Regions from separate parts of the Streptomyces sp. NPDC001920 genome, predicted to be linked through region 2. Evidence: riboswitches for the same ligand, from Rfam matches in the RefSeq annotation. Region 2 holds a riboswitch; the other holds the start of a gene.

Region 1 (9,984 bases), on a different contig from region 2:
GCCACCGATGATCAGGACGCGCGGGTCCAGCAGGGTGAGCGCGGTGACCAGGCCGTCGGCGAGGGCGTCCACGGCCCGCTCCCAGACTCGTACGGCGTTCGGGTCACCGGACGCCACGGCCTTGGCGCAGTCGGCGGCGTCCGCCTCCGGGTCCCCGCAGGCGGCGGCCCATGCCTTGCTCACGGCCGCCGCGGACGCGAACCGCTCCAGGCAGCCGCGCTGCCCGCACGGGCAGGGATCCCCGCCGGGCCGTACGACGATGTGGCCGATCTCGCCCGCGAAGCCGTGCGCGCCCGCCTCCACCCGCCCCTCGATGCCGATGGCGCCGGCGATCCCGGTGCCGAGCGGGACGAAGAGGAAACGGTCGGCGCCCCGGCCCGCGCCGATACGGCCCTCGGCGAGGCCGCCGGTGCGCACGTCGTGGCCGAGGGCGACGGGGACGCCGCCGAGCCGTTCGGACAGCAGCCTGCGCAGCGGGACGTCCCGCCAGCCCAGGTTGGCCGCGTAGGTGGCGACGCCCCGCTCGGTGTCGACGATGCCGGGGACGGCGACGCCGACGGCGGCCGCGGGTTCGCCGAAGCGCTGTTCGCCGTACGCGCACAGCTCGGCGGCGAAGCCGAGGATGCCCTCGACGACCGCGTCCGGCCCGCGCTCGCGTCCGGTGGGGCGGCGGGCCCGGTGGAGCAGGGGTGCCGTGCCGGGCGGGCCGTCGGCAGGCGTGATGCCGCTCGCCCCTGCCAGGGCGGCCTTCATCTCGGTGCCGCCCACGTCGAGGGCGATGACATGTCTCACGGGGACAGTGTGTCTTGCATACCCGCGAGAGGTCTAGTCCACTTACGTGGTGTAGACCTTAGGGGGCAATTTGTATGACGTTTCGAAAGTATTCGAACATGGGTGTGGGGCGGTTTTGCGTGCAGCGGCGTAGGCGTACCGGAACGATCGCGGCGGTGACCGCGCTGGGCCTGACGGCGGTCCTGGGCGGCTGCGGGGTGACCGGCGGTTCGGGTGAGGTCACGCTGAAGCTGGTCGCGGCGGACTACGGCGACAGCGCGGTGAACAGTTCCCGGAAGTACTGGGACAAGCTCGTCAAGGAGTACGAGAAGCAGCACCCGGACGTGACGGTCGACGTCACGGTGTACTCCTGGAACGACGTCGACGCCAAGGTCAAGGGGATGGTGGCGGCCGGGGAGGCGCCGGACCTGGCGCAGATCGGCGCGTACGCCGACTACGCCGCGAAGGACCTCCTCTACCCGGCCGACGACCTGCTCTCCATCCCCGTCCAGGGCGACCTCGTCTCCCAGCTGGCGGACGCGGGCCAGGTGAACGGGGTGCAGTACGGCATTCCGTTCGCCTCCTCCACGCGCCTGCTCTTCTACAACAAGACCCTCTTCGAGAAGGCCGGCATCACCCCGCCGACGACCTGGAAGGAGCTGGCCGCCGACGCCCAGGCGCTCAAGGCGGAGGGCGTGAAGTACCCGTACGCGCTGCCGCTCGGGCCCGAGGAGGCACAGGCGGAGACGATGCAGTGGCTGCTCAGCGGCGGGGGCGGCTACACCGACCCCGAGACCGGCACGTACAGCCTCGACTCGGCGGAGAACGTCGCCACCTTCAACTGGCTGAAGAACAACCTGGTCGGCAAGGGCCTCACCGGGCCGGTCGCGCCCGGGGAACTCAACCGGGCCGACGCGTTCTCCGCCTTCGCGGCCGGTGACGTCGGCATGCTCAACGGACATCCCTCGCTGATGCAGATGGCGGCGAAGAAGGGCGTGAAGTTCGGCATGGTGCCGATGCCCGGCGTGGAGGGACCGACCAAGGTCTCCATGGGCGTGGCCGACTGGATGATGGCCTTCAAACAGAACGGGCACGCCGAACAGGCGGGCGAGTTCCTCGACTTCGTCTACGACGAGCAGAACGTGCTGGACTTCTCGCGGCGCTACGACCTCCTTCCCGTCACGACCTCCGCGTCCGCGCGGATGACGGCGGCGAAGCAGGACGCCGACCTCAGGCCCTTCCTGGAGCAGCTGCCGCTGTCCGAGCTGTATCCGGTCGGCCACACGTCCTGGGCCTCCGTCAGCGCGGAGATCAAGCAGCACATGGGCAGGACGGTGTCCGTCGGCGGCAGCCCGTCGGCGATCCTGGGACAGCTGCAGTCGACGGCCGCGCGGGTGGAGCACGCGGAGTAGGCGGCGGCACGGGCCGACTGTCAGCGGCCGGGGTTACGGTGCTGGGCATGGACCAGCACCAGGACGGGAGCAGGACGCAGGACGGCCTCGCCGAGCGCGAACAGGCCGTCCTCGCTCTGGAACGGCGGGGTTTTCCGGGGCCCGGCGCGAAGGAGCGGGCCATACGGGAGGAACTGGGCCTGGCCCCCGTGCGCTACTACCAGCTTCTGAACGCCCTCCTGGACGACCCACGCGCCCTGGCGCACGACCCGGTCACGGTGAACCGGCTGCGGCGGGTCCGGGAGGCGCGGCGGGCGGAGCGCTGAGGGCGGCCAGGCGTACACCCGGCCCTGCCTGGATAGGGTCGCCGTATGGGCAGTCACAAGGAATCTCTGCCGGTACCCGTGACCCCGCGAGGGCGTGACGGGCTGGACGCCATCCTCGCGAGGCCCGGCGGGACGCTGGTGGCGCTGGACTTCGACGGGACGCTCGCGGCGATCGTGGCGGACCCGGAGCAGGCTCGCGCCCACCCCGACGCCGTTCCCGCGCTCGCCGTACTCGCGCCGAAGGTGGCCGCCGTCGCGGTGATCACCGGCCGTCCGGCCGAGGTGGCCGTGCGGTACGGCGGCTTCGCGGGCGTCCCGGGGCTGGAGCACCTCGTCGTGCTCGGGCACTACGGCGCCGAACGCTGGGACGCCGTCAGCGGTGAGGTCACCGCCCCCGACCCGCACCCCGGCGTCGCGGCCGTCCGCGCCGAACTGCCGCGGATCCTGGAGCGCACCGGCGCGGGCACCGGCACGTGGATCGAGGACAAGGGGCACGCCGTCGCCGTGCACACCCGCCGCGCGGCCGACCCGCAGGGCACCTTCGAGGCCCTGCGTGAACCCCTCCACGACCTCGCCGCGCGAAGCGGCCTCGTCGTCGAGCCGGGGCGGATGGTCCTCGAACTGCGCCCGCCCGGCATGGACAAGGGCAGGGCGCTGAGCGAGTACGTCCGCGAACTGGGCGCCGAGTCCGTCCTGTACGCCGGAGACGACCTCGGCGACCTTCCCGCCTACGCCGCCGTCGACGAACTCCGCGCCGACGGCGTCCCGGGCCTGCTGGTGTGCAGTGGCAGCGAGGAGGTCACCGAGCTGTCCAAGCGGGCGGACATCGTGGTCGACGGCCCGGAGGGCGTCGTACGGCTGCTGCGCCAGATCGCCGATCAGGCGGACTGACCGGCGCCGCCCTCCTCCAGCGCGTGCAGCTGGTCCAGGAACCACTGGGCCGGGGGGAGGGCGGTCGCCGACGCCGCCAGCCGCTTGGAGCGCTCCGCCCGCTCCTCCGGTCCCATGGACAGCGCCTCGTGCAGGGCCCGCGCCGTGCCGACGACGTCGTACGGGTTCACGGCGATCGCGTCCTCGCCCAGCTCCTCGAAGGCACCGGCCTCCCGCGACAGCACCAGCGCGCATCCCTCGTCGGAGACGACCGGCACCTCCTTCGCGACCAGGTTCATGCCGTCCCGGATGGGGTTGACCAGCGCCACGTCCGCCAGCCGGTACGCCGCCAGCGAGCGCGCGAAGTCGTCCTCGACGTGCAGCACCACCGGAGTCCAACCCGGTGTCCCGTACCGGGAGTTGATCTCCTCGGCGAGCCGCTGCACCTCGGCCGTGTAGTCCCGGTACACCGCCAGGTCCTGCCGCGAGGGGTAGGCGAAGGCCACGTGCGCCACCCGCTCGCGCCACTCGGGGTGGTCGTCGAGCAGCTGCCGGTACGCCAGCAGGCCCCGCGCGATGTTCTTGGACAGCTCGGTCCGGTCGACCCGCACGATCGTCCTGCGGGCGCTCCCGTCGGGTGCCGCACCGATCTCGCCCTTCAGCGCCGCCATCCGCTCGACCACGTCGGCCTCACGGGAACGTGCCCGCAGGAAGTCCGCGTCCGCGCCCAGTCCGTGCACCCCGACCCGGGTGCCGCCGAGTCCCCCGGCGAACAGGTCGCAGCACGCCTCGAACGCGTCCGCCCACCGCCGGGTGAGGAAGCCCAGCCGGTCCGCGCCCAGCATGCCGCGCAGCACCTGCCCGGCCACGTCGTCCGGCAGCATCCGGAAGTACTCCGGCGGTGCCCACGGCGTGTGCGAGAAGTGGCCGATCCTGAGGTCCGGGCGCAGTTCGCGGAGCATGCCCGGCACCAGGGTCAGGTGGTAGTCCTGCACGACCACCGCGGCACCCGGCGCCGCCTCCTCGGCCAGCGCCTCGGCGAACGCCCGGTTGTAGGTCTCGTACGACGCCCACCGGCGCCGGAACTCCGCGTCGAAGACCGGTTCCAGGGGCGTCTGGTAGAGCATGTGGTGCACGAACCACAGCACCGAGTTCGCGATGCCGTTGTACGCGTCGGAGTGCACCTCGGCCGGGATGTCGAGCATCCGCACGCCGTCCCGGCCCGCCCCCGCGACCCCGCGCCGGACCGCCTCGCGGTCACCGTCGGAGAGCGCGGAGCACACCCACAGCGCGTCCGCGTCCGAGCCGATCGCGGACAGGCCCGAGACCAGCCCGCCGCCGCCGCGCTTGGCGTTCAGCGAACCGTCCGCGGCCACCGTGTACGAAACCGGGCCGCGGTTCGACGCGACCAGCACTTTTGCAGCACCCTGCGTGGAAGCCATACGCCTCAACCTAGCCCGGCACGGAAACGCTCAAACGTACGGTTCCACTCAGTGGCGGGCCTGTATACGGCCCGTGTGCGACAGCTACGCGACCCGCCGCGCCGCGTACTCGGCGATCTCCACCATGGGCGGCCGCTCCTCGGTGTCCACGGAGTACGTGCGCGGCTCGAACCCGTCCTCGCCGCGCTCGAACTGGGTCAGGCAGGGACGGACGAGATGCCCGCGGGCCAGCCGCAGCTGGGCGGTGCGGTAGATCGCCGCGGACATCCGGCCCAGGGCCTGTCCGTCCTGGTGGCGGTGCTTGCGCACACCCACGTCCACCTGGGCCAGGGCGTCCAGGCCCACCAGGTGCAGGGCGTCGACCAGCATGCCCAGCTCCACGCCGTACCCGACCGGGAACGGCAGCTGTTCCAGCAGCGAGCGGCGGGCCGCGTACTCGCCGCCCAGCGGCTGCACGAAACCGGCCAGCTGCGGCCAGTGCATGTTCAGCAGCGGGCGTGCCATCAGCTCGGTGACCCGGCCGCCCTGTCCGGCCGCGGCGCCCAGGGGGCGGTCGTACATCGCCTTGACCAGGTCGACGCCCGGCTCGGTGAGCAGCGGGCCCACGATGCCGGAGACGAAGTCCGAGGAGAACTCCTTCAGGTCGGCGTCGATGAAACAGATGACATCCCCACGGGTGACGAGCAGGGAGCGCCACAGGACCTCGCCCTTGCCGGGCACGGCCGGCAGGCGCGGCAGGATCTCGTCCCGGTGCACCACGGTCGCGCCGGCCGCCGCGGCCACCTCGGAGGTGCGGTCGGTGGACCCGGAGTCGACGACGACGATCTCGTCGACCAGCGGAATCTGCCGGACCAGGTCGTGTCGGATGATCGCGACGATCTCGCCGACGGTCTCCTCCTCGTTGAGCGCTGGCAGCACGACGGAGACCGACTGGCCCGAACGCTGCTTGGCGGCCAGTACGTGATGCAGCGGGTGGTCGGACACGGACCAGGAGCGGGTGCTCAGCCAGCGCTCGACTTCTTCCAGCACGGTCGGCTGCTCCTCACTGTTGTCTCGCGGTTCGGACGACTATCTCAACTGTCCTGGCCGTCGGTTACAGTCTTGGACAAGGCGGATGACCATCGCATGTCCGAGGTCACCCGTCGCCCACAACCGCATACAGCTCATCCAGAGGGGCAGAGGGAAACGGCCCGATGAAGCCCCGGCAACCCTCCAGTCGGTACTCGTAGGTCACTGGCGACCACTTCGCGAGGCTCCCGGCTAGGGAAGGTGCCAAATCCGTCTCACGGCGAAGTGCGTCGTGAGGAAGATGAGGAGAAAGGGCCTCGCCTCACATGGCTGTGCAGACTGTTGCAAGCACCACGGAATCCACCGTAGACCTCGGTCCCGCCGCGGCGCTGTCCTGCCGCGAGTGCGGTCACCGGGTACCCCTCGGACCGGTCTTCGCGTGCGAGGAGTGTTTCGGCCCGCTGGAGATCGCGTACGACTTCTCGGCCTACGACACCGAGGAGCTCCGCAGGCGGATCGAGGCGGGACCCGCGAACATCTGGCGCTACGCGCCCCTGCTGCCCGTCCCGGCGGACGTGGCGACCAAGCCGAACATCAACCCCGGCTGGACCAAGCTCGTCCAGGCCGACAACCTCGCGGCCGAACTCGGTGTCGAGGCCGGCAAGCTGTTCGTCAAGGACGACTCCGGCAACCCGACGCACTCCTTCAAGGACCGTGTCGTCGCCCAGGCCCTGGAGGCCGCCCGCGCCTTCGGCTTCACCACGCTCTCCTGCTCCTCCACCGGCAACCTGGCCGGTGCTGTCGGCGCCGCCGCCGCGCGCGCCGGCTTCCGCTCCTGTGTGTTCATCCCGCACGACCTGGAGCAGGGCAAGGTCGTCATGGCCGCCGTCTACGGCGGTGACCTCGTCGGCATCGAGGGCAACTACGACGACGTGAACCGGTTCTGCTCCGAGCTGATCGGCGACCCGGCCGGTGAGGGCTGGGGCTTCGTCAACGTCAACCTGCGTCCGTACTACGCCGAGGGCTCCAAGACCCTGGCGTACGAGATCTGCGAGCAGCTCGGCTGGCGGCTGCCCGACCAGATCGTGGTGCCGATCGCGTCCGGCTCGCAGCTCACGAAGATCGACAAGGGTCTTCAGGAGCTGATCAAGCTCGGGCTGGTCGAGGACCGGCCGTACAAGATCTTCGGCGCGCAGGCGGAGGGCTGCTCGCCGGTGTCGGCCGCCTTCAAGGCCGGCCACGACGTGGTCCGCCCCCAGAAGCCGAACACCATCGCCAAGTCCCTCGCGATCGGCAACCCGGCCGACGGTCCGTACGTCCTGGACATCGCGCGCCGCACGGGCGGTGCGGTGGAGGACGTGACCGACGAGCAGGTCGTCGACGCGATCAAGGTGCTCGCCCGGACCGAGGGCATCTTCGCGGAGACCGCAGGCGGGGTGACGGTGGGCGTCACGAAGAAGCTGATCGACAACGGTCTGCTCGACCCCGCCAAGACCACCGTCGTCCTCAACACCGGCGACGGCCTGAAGACCCTCGACGCGGTGGCCGGTACCGGCCTCACCGCCACCATCCGCCCGAACCTGGACTCCTTCCGAGAGGCTGGCCTCGCATGAGCGTGACCGTCCGCATCCCCACCATCCTGCGCACCTACACCGGCGGTCAGGCCGAGGTCGCCGCCGAGGGCGCGAACCTCGGCGAGGTCATCGCCGACCTGGAGAAGAACCACACCGGGATCGCCGCCCGTGTTCTCGACGACCAGGGCAAGCTGCGCCGGTTCGTCAACGTGTACGTCAACGACGACGACGTGCGCTTCGAGCAGGGACTGGAGACGGCCACCCCGGACGGAGCGGGCGTTTCCATCATTCCGGCCGTCGCCGGCGGCTGAGCACGGCTGACCGAATGACCGATCATTACCGTCGGTAACGCCAATTACCGAGGGTTCATCGAATTGCCCCCACCGTGAGAGAAGCGGAGGGGGCAATTCTGTGTGGTTGAGCGAGGTACAGTTGGGGAACGAGCTGCCGATCCCTGAGTCGACAGCCCTGCATTTCTGCCGCATGCCCGACAAGAAGTAGCCAAACTGTGTGGGTTTTATGCGGCTTTTGTCATGTTTGCCGGGTCCGACTTGACCTGAAGTCAGGGGAATTGTCCCCACATTCCCGACCGGCCGTGCCCGGATTTCTCGTCCGATTGACCTGTTGCAGAGGGCAGTTGGGCAGATACATTCAGCCGCGGTCGACGCGTTCCGGCGCACGCCCCCGACCGATGGGGGGTGAGGTCTGACCCGGATCCGCGAAGTGTGGATCTGTGCAAGGGCCAGTAATAGGGGAGTTAGGCATGGCTCAGGGCACCGTCAAGTGGTTCAACGCGGAGAAGGGGTACGGCTTCATCGCGGTCGACGGTGGTGCGGATGTTTTCGTCCACTACAGCGCGATCCAGATGGACGGGTACCGCACCCTGGAGGAAGGTCAGCGGGTCGATTTCGAGATCTCGCAGGGCCAGAAGGGGCCGCAGGCGGACATGGTCCGTCTGGCGACCAGCTGAAGCACGCGTCGACACTGCAGCGACGTTCTTCGAAGGGTCCGCACCTCCCGGGGTGCGGACCCTTCGCCATGCCCGGGGCCCCCTCCGAGCCCGTGTGCGCCGGGCTGAGCGCCCCGCCCGAACACGAGAGCCGCTTGCACTCGACAGGGGCGAGTGCTAATCATTGGCGTTAGCACTCTGAAGGTGAGAGTGACAACGAAGGACCGGGTCGGTGAGGCCCGCAGGCCGGGTGGGGCAAGGAACCACGAGGCAGGCAGGCCGTCCGTCGCGGGCGCGGGCGCGGTCCGAAGGAATCACCCCCAGTCCTGGAGGGACCACTTCACATGGCCAAGATCATCGCGTTCGACGAGGAGGCGCGGCGCGGCCTCGAGCGCGGCATGAACCAGCTCGCGGACGCCGTGAAGGTGACGCTCGGCCCCAAGGGTCGCAACGTCGTCCTCGAGAAGAAGTGGGGCGCCCCCACGATCACCAACGATGGTGTGTCCATCGCCAAGGAGATCGAGCTCGAGGACCCGTACGAGAAGATCGGCGCCGAGCTGGTCAAGGAAGTCGCCAAGAAGACGGACGACGTCGCCGGTGACGGTACGACCACCGCGACCGTTCTCGCCCAGGCCCTGGTCAAGGAAGGCCTGCGCAACGTAGCCGCCGGCGCCAACCCGATGGCCCTCAAGCGCGGTATCGAGAAGGCCGTCGAGGCCGTCTCCGCCGCCCTGCTGGAGCAGGCGAAGGACGTCGAGACCAAGGAGCAGATCGCCTCCACGGCCTCCATCTCCGCCGCCGACACCCAGATCGGCGAGCTCATCGCCGAGGCCATGGACAAGGTCGGCAAGGAAGGCGTCATCACCGTCGAGGAGTCCCAGACCTTCGGTCTGGAGCTGGAGCTCACCGAGGGTATGCGCTTCGACAAGGGCTACATCTCGGCGTACTTCGCCACCGACATGGAGCGTATGGAGGCCGTCCTCGACGACCCGTACATCCTGATCGCCAACTCCAAGATCTCCTCGGTCAAGGACCTGCTCCCGCTGCTGGAGAAGGTCATGCAGTCGGGCAAGCCGCTGCTGATCATCGCCGAGGACGTCGAGGGCGAGGCCCTGTCGACCCTGGTCGTCAACAAGATCCGCGGCACCTTCAAGTCCGTCGCCGTCAAGGCCCCGGGCTTCGGCGACCGCCGCAAGGCCATGCTCGGCGACATCGCCATCCTCACGGGCGGCGAGGTCATCTCCGAGGAGGTCGGCCTCAAGCTGGAGAACGCCACGCTCGACCTGCTGGGCAAGGCCCGCAAGGTCGTCATCACCAAGGACGAGACCACCATCGTCGACGGTGCCGGCTCCTCCGAGCAGGTCAACGGCCGTGTGAACCAGATCCGTGCCGAGATCGAGAACAGCGACTCGGACTACGACCGCGAGAAGCTGCAGGAGCGCCTGGCGAAGCTCGCCGGCGGCGTCGCGGTCATCAAGGCCGGTGCCGCCACCGAGGTGGAGCTCAAGGAGCGCAAGCACCGCATCGAGGACGCCGTGCGCAACGCCAAGGCGGCCGTCGAGGAGGGCATCGTCGCCGGTGGTGGCGTGGCCCTGCTGCAGGCCTCCCAGGTCTTCGAGAAGCTGGAGCTGGAGGGTGACGAGGCGACCGGCG
Region 2 (9,984 bases):
CGTGTGAGCGCCCTCCAGGGAGGCGTATCCGGCCCCTAGGCGCTCTGCAGCCTCTTCGTACGCAGCAGGGAGGCCAGCGCCCCCGCGAACTCCACCGGCTCCACAGGCAACGTCACGGCCGCCTCGGCCCGGCTCCACGTGGCCAGCCACGCATCCTGCGGCCGCCCGATCAGCAGCAGCACCGGCGGGGCGTTGAACACCTCGTCCTTGATCTGCCGGCAGAGTCCCATGCCCCCCATGGGCACCGCCTCGCCGTCCAGGACGCAGACGTCGATCCCGCCCTTGTCCAGCTCCTTGACGACGGCGGCCGCAGTCGCGCACTCCACGAACTCCACGACAGGGACATCCGGGGCGGGCCTGCGCCCCGTCGCCAACCTCACCTGCTCGCGGGTGTTGGAGTCGTCGCTGTAGACCAGCACCGTGGCGGTCGGCTGCATTGTTCCTCCGTGACGTCAGCGTCGTAAGGACAGGCCTGTTGCGCCGGATGCTACTCCCTTGAACACCACGTCAACACCGGTATGAACGGGGAAGACACTCCGAACGGCACCCCCCGGAGTGAGGGCGGGATAAGCGACCGACATAATGTCGGTCGTGGCGACAGCAACGACAGTAGACAAGGGTCACGCGCACCCGTCGGTCAATCGACCGAACCTCACCAGCGTCGGAACCATCATCTGGTTGAGTTCCGAGCTGATGTTCTTCGCGGCCCTCTTCGCGATGTACTTCACCCTGCGATCGGTGACGGGTCCGGACTTCTGGCACGAGAAGGCGGACGCCCTGAACTTCCCGTTCTCGGCGACGAACACCACGATCCTGGTGCTCTCCTCCCTCACCTGCCAGCTCGGCGTCTTCGCCGCCGAGCGAGGTGACGTGAAGAAGCTCCGGGGCTGGTTCATCGTCACCTTCATCATGGGTGCCATCTTCATCGGCGGTCAGGTGTACGAGTACACCGAGCTGGTCAAGCACGAGGGCCTCTCGCTCTCGTCCGACCCGTACGGCTCGGTCTTCTACCTGACCACCGGCTTCCACGGCCTGCACGTGACGGGCGGCCTCATCGCCTTCCTGCTGGTCCTCGGCCGTACGTACATGGCCAAGAGGTTCACGCACGAGCAGGCGACCGCCGCGATCGTCGTGTCCTACTACTGGCACTTCGTCGATGTCGTCTGGATCGGCCTCTTCGCCACGATCTACATGATCAAGTAGCCGGGCCCGATCCGGCGCGCGTTCCACAACGCACCTACCAGAAGCATCGACGCAGAAGATCCTGACACCGGGGTAATCCGTGAAAAAGCTCTCCGCACGACGACGCCATCCGCTGGCGGCGGTCGTCGTCCTACTCCTCGCGCTGGCGTGCACGGGGGGGCTGTACGCCGTGTTCGCGCCCGCGGACAAGGCGCAGGCCGAGGAAACCGCCCAGTCCCTCACCATCGAGGAGGGCAAGAAGCTCTACGCCGTCGGCTGCGCCAGCTGCCACGGAACCGGCGGTCAGGGCACCTCCGACGGTCCGAGCCTGGTGGGCGTCGGCGCCGCGGCCGTCGACTTCCAGGTGTCGACGGGCCGTATGCCGGCCGCCACCTCCCAGGGCGCCCAGGTCCCGCGGAAGAAGAACATCTACTCGCAGGCCGAGATCGACCAGCTCGCGGCGTACATCGCCTCGCTGGGCGCCGGCCCGGCCGTCCCGACCGAGGAGCAGTACGGCCCCGAGGGAGCGGACATCGCCAAGGGCGGCGACCTCTTCCGCAACAACTGCGCCCAGTGCCACAACTTCACCGGTAAGGGCGGCGCGCTGACGCACGGCAAGTACGCGCCTTCGCTCGAGGGTGTCGACCCGAAGCACATCTACGAGGCCATGCAGACCGGCCCGCAGAACATGCCGTCGTTCCCCGACACCACGCTGTCGGAGCAGAACAAGAAGGACATCATCGCGTACCTGCACGCGGTCAACAGCGATGAGACGGAGAACCCCGGCGGTCTGGAGCTGGGCGGCCTCGGGCCGGTCAGCGAGGGTCTGTTCGGCTGGATCTTCGGCCTCGGCGGCCTGATCGCCGTCGCTGTGTGGGTCGCCGCTCGGACCGCAAAGGCCAAGAAGTCATGAGTAGCCAAGACATTCCAGAAGAGAACCTGCCGGCTGAGCAGGACGCCCACGTCGCGGTGGCGGACGAGAAGGACCCCTTCGCCGACCCTGGTCTGCCGCCGCACGAGCACCGGATCCAGGACATCGACGAGCGGGCCGCCAAGCGGTCCGAGCGCACGGTCGCCCTGCTGTTCACGCTGTCGATGCTGGCCACCGTCGGCTTCATCGCCTCGTTCGTGGCGATCCCCGTCGACAAGTCGGTCTTCATCTTCCCGCTGGGCCACATCAGCGCGCTGAACTTCGCGCTCGGTGTGACCCTCGGCCTCGCGCTGTTCTGCATCGGCGCGGGTGCGGTCCACTGGGCCCGCACCCTGATGTCCGACGTGGAGGTCGCGGACGAGCGGCACCCGATCCAGGCGTCGCCCGAGGTCAAGGCCAAGGTCATGGCCGACTTCAAGCAGGGCGCCAAGGAGTCCGCGCTGGGTCGCCGCAAGCTGATCCGCAACACCATGTTCGGTGCGCTGGCCCTGTTCCCGCTCTCCGGCGTCGTGCTGCTGCGTGACCTCGGCCCGCTGCCCGGCACCAAGCTGCGCCACACCATGTGGTCCAAGGGCAAGCTGCTCGTCAACATGAACACCAACGAGCCGCTGCGTCCCTCGGACGTCGCGGCCGGCTCCCTCACCTTCGCCAAGCCGGAGGGCCTGGAGGAGCACGACCACGGCTTCCAGAACGAGATCGCCAAGGCCGCCCTGATGATCGTCCGGCTCCAGCCCGACGACATCAAGGACAAGCGCGAGCTCGAATGGTCGCACGAGGGGATCGTCGCGTACTCGAAGATCTGCACCCACGTCGGTTGCCCGATCTCCCTGTACGAGCAGCAGACGCACCACGTGCTCTGCCCCTGCCACCAGTCCACCTTCGACCTCTCCGACGGTGCCCGAGTGATCTTCGGCCCGGCCGGTCACGCCCTGCCGCAGCTGCGCATCGGCGTGAACGACGAGGGCTACCTCGAGGCGCTCGGCGACTTCGAAGAGCCCGTCGGTCCTGCATTCTGGGAGCGCGGATGAGCACCACAGAGAAGACAGAGTCCCGCTCGCGCGGGAAGGCACCGGCCGGCGAGCGCGTCGCCGACTGGGCGGACGGCCGGCTCGGGATCTACTCCCTGGCCAAGGCCAACATGCGCAAGATCTTCCCCGACCACTGGTCGTTCATGCTGGGTGAGGTCTGCCTCTACAGCTTCATCATCATCATCCTCACGGGTGTGTACCTGACGCTGTTCTTCCACCCGTCGATGAACGAGGTGGAGTACCACGGCAGTTACGTCCCGCTCCAGGGACAGCTGATGAGCGAGGCGTTCAGCTCGACCCTGCACATCTCCTTCGACGTGCGCGGTGGTCTGCTCATCCGGCAGATCCACCACTGGGCGGCGATCATCTTCCTCGCCGGCATGTTCGTGCACATGATGCGCGTCTTCTTCACCGGCGCGTTCCGCAAGCCGCGTGAGATCAACTGGCTGTTCGGCTTCCTGCTGTTCGTCCTGGGCATGTTCACCGGTTTCACCGGCTACTCGCTCCCGGACGACCTGCTCTCCGGCACCGGTGTCCGCTTCACCCAGGGCGCCATCCTGTCCGTGCCGATCGTCGGTACGTACATCTCGATGTTCCTGTTCGGCGGCGAGTTCCCGGGCACCGACTTCGTGGCCCGCTTCTACTCGATCCACATCCTGCTGCTGCCGGGCATCATGCTCGGTCTGGTGGTCGGCCACCTGATCCTGGTCTTCTACCACAAGCACACGCAGTTCGCGGGTCCCGGCAAGAGCAACAAGAACGTCGTCGGCATGCCGCTGCTGCCGGTCTACATGGCCAAGGCCGGAGGCTTCTTCTTCCTGGTCTTCGGTGTCATCGCGCTCATCGCCGGCATCGCGTCCGTCAACCCGATCTGGGCCCTGGGCCCCTACCGGCCCGACTACGTGTCCACGGGCGCCCAGCCCGACTGGTATATGGGCTTCGCCGAGGGCCTCGTCCGCGCCATGCCGGGCTGGGAGATCAACTTCTGGGGTCACACGCTCGTCCTGGGCGTCTTCGTCCCGCTGGTGCTGTTCGGCATCTTCCTCGCCGTGATCGCCCTCTACCCGTTCATCGAGTCCTGGGTCACCGGTGACAAGCGCGAGCACCACCTGCTCGACCGCCCGCGCAACGCCCCGACCCGTACGGCCTTCGGTGTCGCCTGGGTCACCGGGTACATGATCATGCTGATCGGTGGTGGCAACGACATCATCGCCACCCACTTCCACCTGTCGATCAACGCGGTCACCTGGTTCGTCCGCATCGGGTTCTTCGTCGGACCGGTCATCGCCTTCGTCGTCACCAAGCGGATCTGCCTCGGCCTGCAGCGCCGGGACAAGGACAAGGTGCTGCACGGTCGCGAGTCCGGCATCATCAAGCGCCTGCCGCACGGTGAGTTCATCGAGGTGCACGAGCCGCTCAGCCAGGACGCGCTGCACACCCTCACCGCGCACGAGCAGTACAAGCCGCTCGAAATCGGCCCGACGGTCGACGAGAACGGCGTCGAGCGCAAGGTGAAGGGCTCGGAGAAGCTGCGCGCCAAGCTCAGCAAGTCGTACTTCGGCGAGGACGGTCAGATCCCCAAGCCGACCGTCGAGGAGTACAAGGAGATCACGAGCGGCCACGGCCACCACTGATCGCTGCGCACGCCACGGCAGAAGGGCCCCGTCCGGTCTTCGGACGGGGCCCTTCTCCGTGTCCCGCGGCTGGATAGGGTGGACCTCGTCGAGACTCGTGTCCCGGGGGCCGGGACACCACAACTGACCCTGGAGCGGCTTATGAGCGCTGTGACCCCCGCTGGAGGCGACACCGCGGCGGGCCGTTCCTGGCCCGAGGTGCTGAGCGCGCTGCTCGGTGGACAGGACCTGAGCGCCGGTGACACGGCCTGGGCGATGGACCGCTTCATGAGCGGTGAGGCCTCGGACGCGCAGATCGCCGGATTCATGGTGGCGCTGCGGGCCAAGGGCGAGACGGTCGAGGAGATCAACGGCCTCGTCGAGGCGATGTACGCCCACGCGCAGCCGCTGCACATCCCTGGCCCGGCCGTGGACATCGTCGGTACCGGCGGGGACCGGGCCAAGACGGTCAACATCTCGACCATGTCCGCCATCGTGATCGCGGGCGCCGGGGCGAAGGTCGTCAAGCACGGCAACCGGGCGTCGTCCTCGGCGAGCGGCTCGTCCGACGTGCTGGAGAAGCTCGGCATCAACCTGGACCTGGCGCCGGAGGGCGTGGCCAGAGTGGTGGACGAGGCCGGGATCACCTTCTGCTTCGCGGCGAAGTTCCACCCCTCCATGCGGTTCGTCGGTGGCGTACGGCGGGACCTGGGCATCCCGACCTCGTTCAACCTGCTCGGCCCGCTGACCAACCCCGCCCGGGTCACCGCCTCCGCCGTCGGCTGCTTCGACACCCGGATGGCGGGGCTCATCGCCGGCGTCCTGGCCGAGCGCGGCTCGTCCGCGCTGGTCTTCCGCGGCGACGACGGCCTCGACGAGCTGACGACGACGGCCACGTCACGGGTGTGGGTGGTGCGCGACGGCAAGGTGACCGAGGAGGCGTTCGACCCGCGCGAGGTCGGTATCGAGCTGGTGCCCGTGGAGGCGCTGCGGGGCGCGGACGCGTCGTACAACGCGGAGGTCGCCCGCCGGCTCCTGGACGGCGAGAGAGGGCCGGTGCGGGACGCCGTCCTGCTCAACTCGGCCGCGGCGCTGGTGGCGTTGGAGCCCGCGGACGCTCCGCTCGCCGAGCAGATCCGGCTCGGGATGGCGAGGGCGGCGGAGTCGATCGACTCCGGGGCGGCGAAGCGGACGCTGGAGCGCTGGGTGGCCGCCAGCAACGCGTAGCGCGGCCCGGGAATGTCCCGCGATCCGGACACGGGTTGCGGGACATCGATCACTTCACGTACGTTCCTGTCCAGGTCATGAGTGACAGTCATGAGGCCCCGGCCGACTGTCCGGCAACCCTCCGTCCGTGGCGGGGTGCCCCGGGTGAAGACCAGGCCGTAGGCAGCGAGGTCTGCGGCAAGCGCGGACCCCTCGATCAGCCAGGGGTCCTGGTCGTCGAGGAGCCTTCCGTGAGCAAGCGAATGCGATAGGGCCGCAGAGCCCCGCCTCCGCGTTCCCTTTTTCCTTTCACCGCGTCGAGCCCTCCCGGTTCCGCGGCGAACCTCACCTGCCTTCACGGGAGTTGTGCCATGTCCGTCTCCACCGTTGCCGCCGCCCAGTCCGTTTGTGCCCCGCTGCCCGTTCTCGGCAGGGATGTCACCGTCCCGCTCGTCACCGGCGGCGAGGTCACCTACGCCGCGCTCGACTACGCCGCCAGCGCGCCCGCCCTCCAGCGCGTCTGGGACGACGTCGCCGCCTACGCGCCGTACTACGGCAGCGTCCACCGGGGCGCCGGGTACCTCTCCCAGCTGTCCACCGACCTCTTCGAGAACGCCCGGCGCACGGTCGGTGAGTTCCTCGGCTGCCGGGACACCGACCAGGTCGTGTTCACCCGGTCCACCACCGACTCGCTCAACCTCCTCGCCGCCGCCGTCCCCGCCGACTGCCAGGTGTTCGTCTTCGAGACCGAGCACCACGCCGCGCTGCTGCCCTGGCGCGACGCCGCCGTCACCTACCTCGACGCGCCCCGCACACCGCACCAGGCCGTGGAGATCCTGGAGCGCGCCCTCGCCGACCGCGACCCGTACGGCCCGGCCCTGGTCTGCGTCACCGGCGCCTCGAACGTCACCGGTGAGCTGTGGCCCGTACGGGAGCTGGCGGCGGCAGCGCACGCGCACGGTGCCCGGATCGTGCTCGATGCCGCCCAGCTCGCCCCGCACCACCCCGTGAGCGTGCGTGACCTGGACGTCGACTGGGTCGCCTTCTCCGGCCACAAGCTGTACGCGCCGTTCGGCTCCGGTGTCCTGGCCGGGCGCGCCGACTGGCTGCGCGAGGCCGAGCCGTACCTCGCGGGCGGCGGCGCCAGCCGCACGGTCACCCGGCGCGCGGACGGCGCGGTCGACGTGCAGTGGCACGACAGTGCCGCCCGGCACGAGGCCGGCTCCCCGAACGTCATCGGCGCCTACTCCATCGCCTCCGCCTGCAAGGCCCTCACCGAGGCCGGCTTCGACGAGCTGGTCGCCCGCGAGCGGTTCCTGATCGAGAAGGTCCGCGCGGGCCTCGCCGAGGTCCCGGAGGTCCGGGTCCTGTCCCTCTTCGGCGACGACGCCCCGCGCGTCGGTGTGATCTCCTTCGTGGTCGCCGGCTGGAACAGCTCGCACTTCGCCGCCGCGCTCTCCGCCGAGTACGGCATCGGGGTGCGGGACGGCCTGTTCTGCGCCCACCCCCTCGTGCGCACGCTGCTCGGCAGCGACCCGCAGACGCAGGGGGAGTGCGGCGCGCCCGAGGCGGCCCCGGGCGAGAAGTCCCTCAACGCCATCCGCGTGAGCTTCGGCGCGGGTACGCCGGACGAGCACGTGGAGCGGTTCGTACGGGCCGTGAAGGAGCTCGTCACGGACGGGGCGAAGTGGAACTACCGTACGCAGGACGGGCGTTGCGTGCCCGACACGTCGGCGTGAGCCTGCGGATCGGACGCCCCTGGCGTGCGCGCCCGGCTCCCTCTGCGTCCTCGTCCCCGCCACCGGCGCGTCGCCCGGCGGCACGAGCGGTGGACGGGGGACCCAGGACGGTCATCCGCAGGGTGCGCTCGGTGGGGCCGTGAGCAGTTCGCTCGCCCGGTCCGGCGCCTCGGCCAGGGGGCCGGGCCGCCTCGATCGGGACCTTGCCGCGGGGCGTCCGGTGGTCCGGGGGCCCTCGGCGGTGATCACCAGGCACTCTTCATCGGGGAGTGCGGGGCCCGGCCTCCCCGGCTGCCGTCAGCTGTCCAGGCCGATGGCGAAGGCGGCCTCCAGGTCGTGCTGCGAGTAGGTGCGGAAGGCCACGTGCGTGTCCGTCCCCTCCACACCGGGGATCTTGCTGATCCGGCCGGGAATGACCTCGGCGAGGTCCTCGTGCTGCTTCACCCGCACCATGGCGATCAGGTCGTAGGTCCCGGTGACCGAGAAGACCTCGCTGACGTTGTCCAGCGCGGCGATCGACTCCGCGATCTCGGGAATCCGGTCCACGCTGGTCTTGATGAGGACGATCGCGGTGATCACGGCTGGTTCTCTCCCTCGGGGGCCGGAGCAGGGGCGGCACTCACTTTAGTCGTACGACCGAATCGGGCCCACGCGTAACCGAACCCCACCCCGAACCCGACCAGGTGCGCCAGATACGCCACCCCGGGCCCCTGGTCCGCACGCCCCGCCGCCACCCACTGCAGGGCCGCCCAGAAGGGCAGCACGACCCACGCCGGGAAGCGCAGCGGCAGGAAGAGCAGGAAGGGCAGCAGGCTTGTGACGCGTGCCGCGGGGAAGAGGAACAGGAACGCGCCGAGGACCGCGGAGATCGCCCCGGACGCGCCGACCAGCGACTGCGTGGAGTCGTCGTTGGCGGCCGCGTAGCCCAGCAGGGCCAGGTAGCCGCAGCCGAGGTAGAAGAGCGTGAACTGGAGGCGGCCCATCCGTTCCTCCGCCATCACCCCGAAGACGTAGAGGAAGAGCATGTTGCCGAGCAGGTGCACCCAGCTGCCGTGGACGAACAGGGCCGTGGCGGGGGTGAGGGCGGCCCGGGGCGCGCCCTCGAAGAGCTCGGCGGGCACCACGCCCCAGCGCTGGAAGTAGGCCCGCTGCGCCGCGAGCAACCCGTCGCCGACGCCGTACACCGGATTCAGCCCCGCCGCCGGCCCGATCAGGAAGATCAGGCAGCACACGGTGATGAGCCCGTACGTCACCGGCGCCGGCGACCGCAGTACCGTTCGGCCGGCCCTGCCGAACCGAACTCCGAAACGCGCCACGCTCCAGTTGCCGATCATGAATACAGAGCATGACGTAACGGGACGCAGGCGCACAGACCGCCTCGCCGCCCGGGACGGACGGGCGGTGGGTACCCGCCAGGCCGTAGGGTTACGAGCCACACGCACCGGTGAGTCCGGGGCGTCGCGGACAATAGAAGACCTAGAAGGAAAGAGCACGCTCACGATGACGGTTCCCCTGCCGACCGCCACCACGCGGTGGCGCTGCACTCTCTGCGGCAACCTCACGCGCTTCGACGTGACGCGCTCGTCCAAGGTCGTCGAGTACGTCCACCTCGATCTGGCCGGTGAGCCCAAGGTCGAGGAGCGCGAGGTGCTCAGTGAGACGATCGAGTCGGTGCGCTGCCGCTGGTGCAACGCCGTGGACAAGGTGGAACTCGTGGACAGGCCGGGCACCGGCTCCTGACGATGGGGGAGGGCCCGCACAGAGACTGGGGTGTGACGGATGGTGGAGACACAAGGCGGGGGGCCGGGCGACGGCGCCGCTGAGGTGCTCGACCGTCCGCTGCCCGACGGTGTACGGCGCAAGGTCGTGCAGATCGTGTCCGACGGGTTCGGCGGGCTGACCGTAGGTGAACTGCCCGCACAGCTGCGGCAGTACGCCCGGTTCGCCCCGAACCGGCGGGCCAAGTTCGCAGGCAACGCCATGGCGGCGGCGCTGGAGACCGATCCGCTGTTCCGGCAGCGCATCGGGGAGAAGTTCAGAGAGGCCCAGCCGGAGCTCTCCGGTGCCCTGGAATCCGGCTCGGCGCCTGCGGCCGCGGACCCGCTCGACGTGGCGGCCGCGGCCTATGTTCTGCGGCCCGCCGGCTGGGTCAAGCTGGTCACCGCGGCCGGCGAGGAGGCCCAGCGGGCCGACGCCGAGCGCGCCGACGAGGAGAGCCGCGCCGAACTGGAGCGGCTGCGTGAGGAACTCGCCCACGCCCGCGAGCACACCCGGCACGAGACCGA

The links. Region 2 has a riboswitch for S-adenosylmethionine ahead of ACWCPI_RS04170 (aminotransferase class V-fold PLP-dependent enzyme). Riboswitches for the same ligand answer to the same signal wherever they lie in the genome.
Region 1: another riboswitch for S-adenosylmethionine. It lies ahead of thrC (threonine synthase); the one in region 2 lies ahead of ACWCPI_RS04170 (aminotransferase class V-fold PLP-dependent enzyme).

Annotation. Positions count from the first base shown of each region.
Region 1 is NZ_JBSFEP010000007.1:86,920-96,903, forward strand. Features, by position in the region: gene ACWCPI_RS13750 (ROK family protein) at 1-792, opposite strand, end outside; gene ACWCPI_RS13755 (ABC transporter substrate-binding protein) at 891-2,183, shown strand; gene ACWCPI_RS13760 (DUF3263 domain-containing protein) at 2,231-2,488, shown strand; gene otsB (trehalose-phosphatase) at 2,534-3,379, shown strand; gene ACWCPI_RS13770 (alpha,alpha-trehalose-phosphate synthase (UDP-forming)) at 3,367-4,800, opposite strand; gene ACWCPI_RS13775 (glucosyl-3-phosphoglycerate synthase) at 4,885-5,829, opposite strand; SAM riboswitch class I at 5,961-6,116, shown strand; gene thrC (threonine synthase) at 6,135-7,421, shown strand; gene ACWCPI_RS13785 (MoaD/ThiS family protein) at 7,418-7,693, shown strand; gene ACWCPI_RS13790 (cold-shock protein) at 8,146-8,352, shown strand; gene groL (chaperonin GroEL) at 8,676-9,984, shown strand, end outside.
Region 2 is NZ_JBSFEP010000002.1:348,821-358,804, reverse strand. Features, by position in the region: gene ACWCPI_RS04205 (Ig-like domain-containing protein) at 1-7, shown strand, start outside; gene ACWCPI_RS04200 (response regulator) at 36-437, opposite strand; gene ctaE (aa3-type cytochrome oxidase subunit III) at 583-1,203, shown strand; gene qcrC (cytochrome bc1 complex diheme cytochrome c subunit) at 1,283-2,095, shown strand; gene qcrA (cytochrome bc1 complex Rieske iron-sulfur subunit) at 2,092-3,141, shown strand; gene qcrB (cytochrome bc1 complex cytochrome b subunit) at 3,138-4,775, shown strand; gene trpD (anthranilate phosphoribosyltransferase) at 4,917-5,981, shown strand; SAM riboswitch class IV at 6,055-6,171, shown strand; gene ACWCPI_RS04170 (aminotransferase class V-fold PLP-dependent enzyme) at 6,332-7,699, shown strand; gene ACWCPI_RS04165 (Lrp/AsnC family transcriptional regulator) at 7,997-8,278, opposite strand; gene ACWCPI_RS04160 (rhomboid family intramembrane serine protease) at 8,275-9,033, opposite strand; gene ACWCPI_RS04155 (hypothetical protein) at 9,200-9,439, shown strand; gene ACWCPI_RS04150 (NYN domain-containing protein) at 9,479-9,984, shown strand, end outside.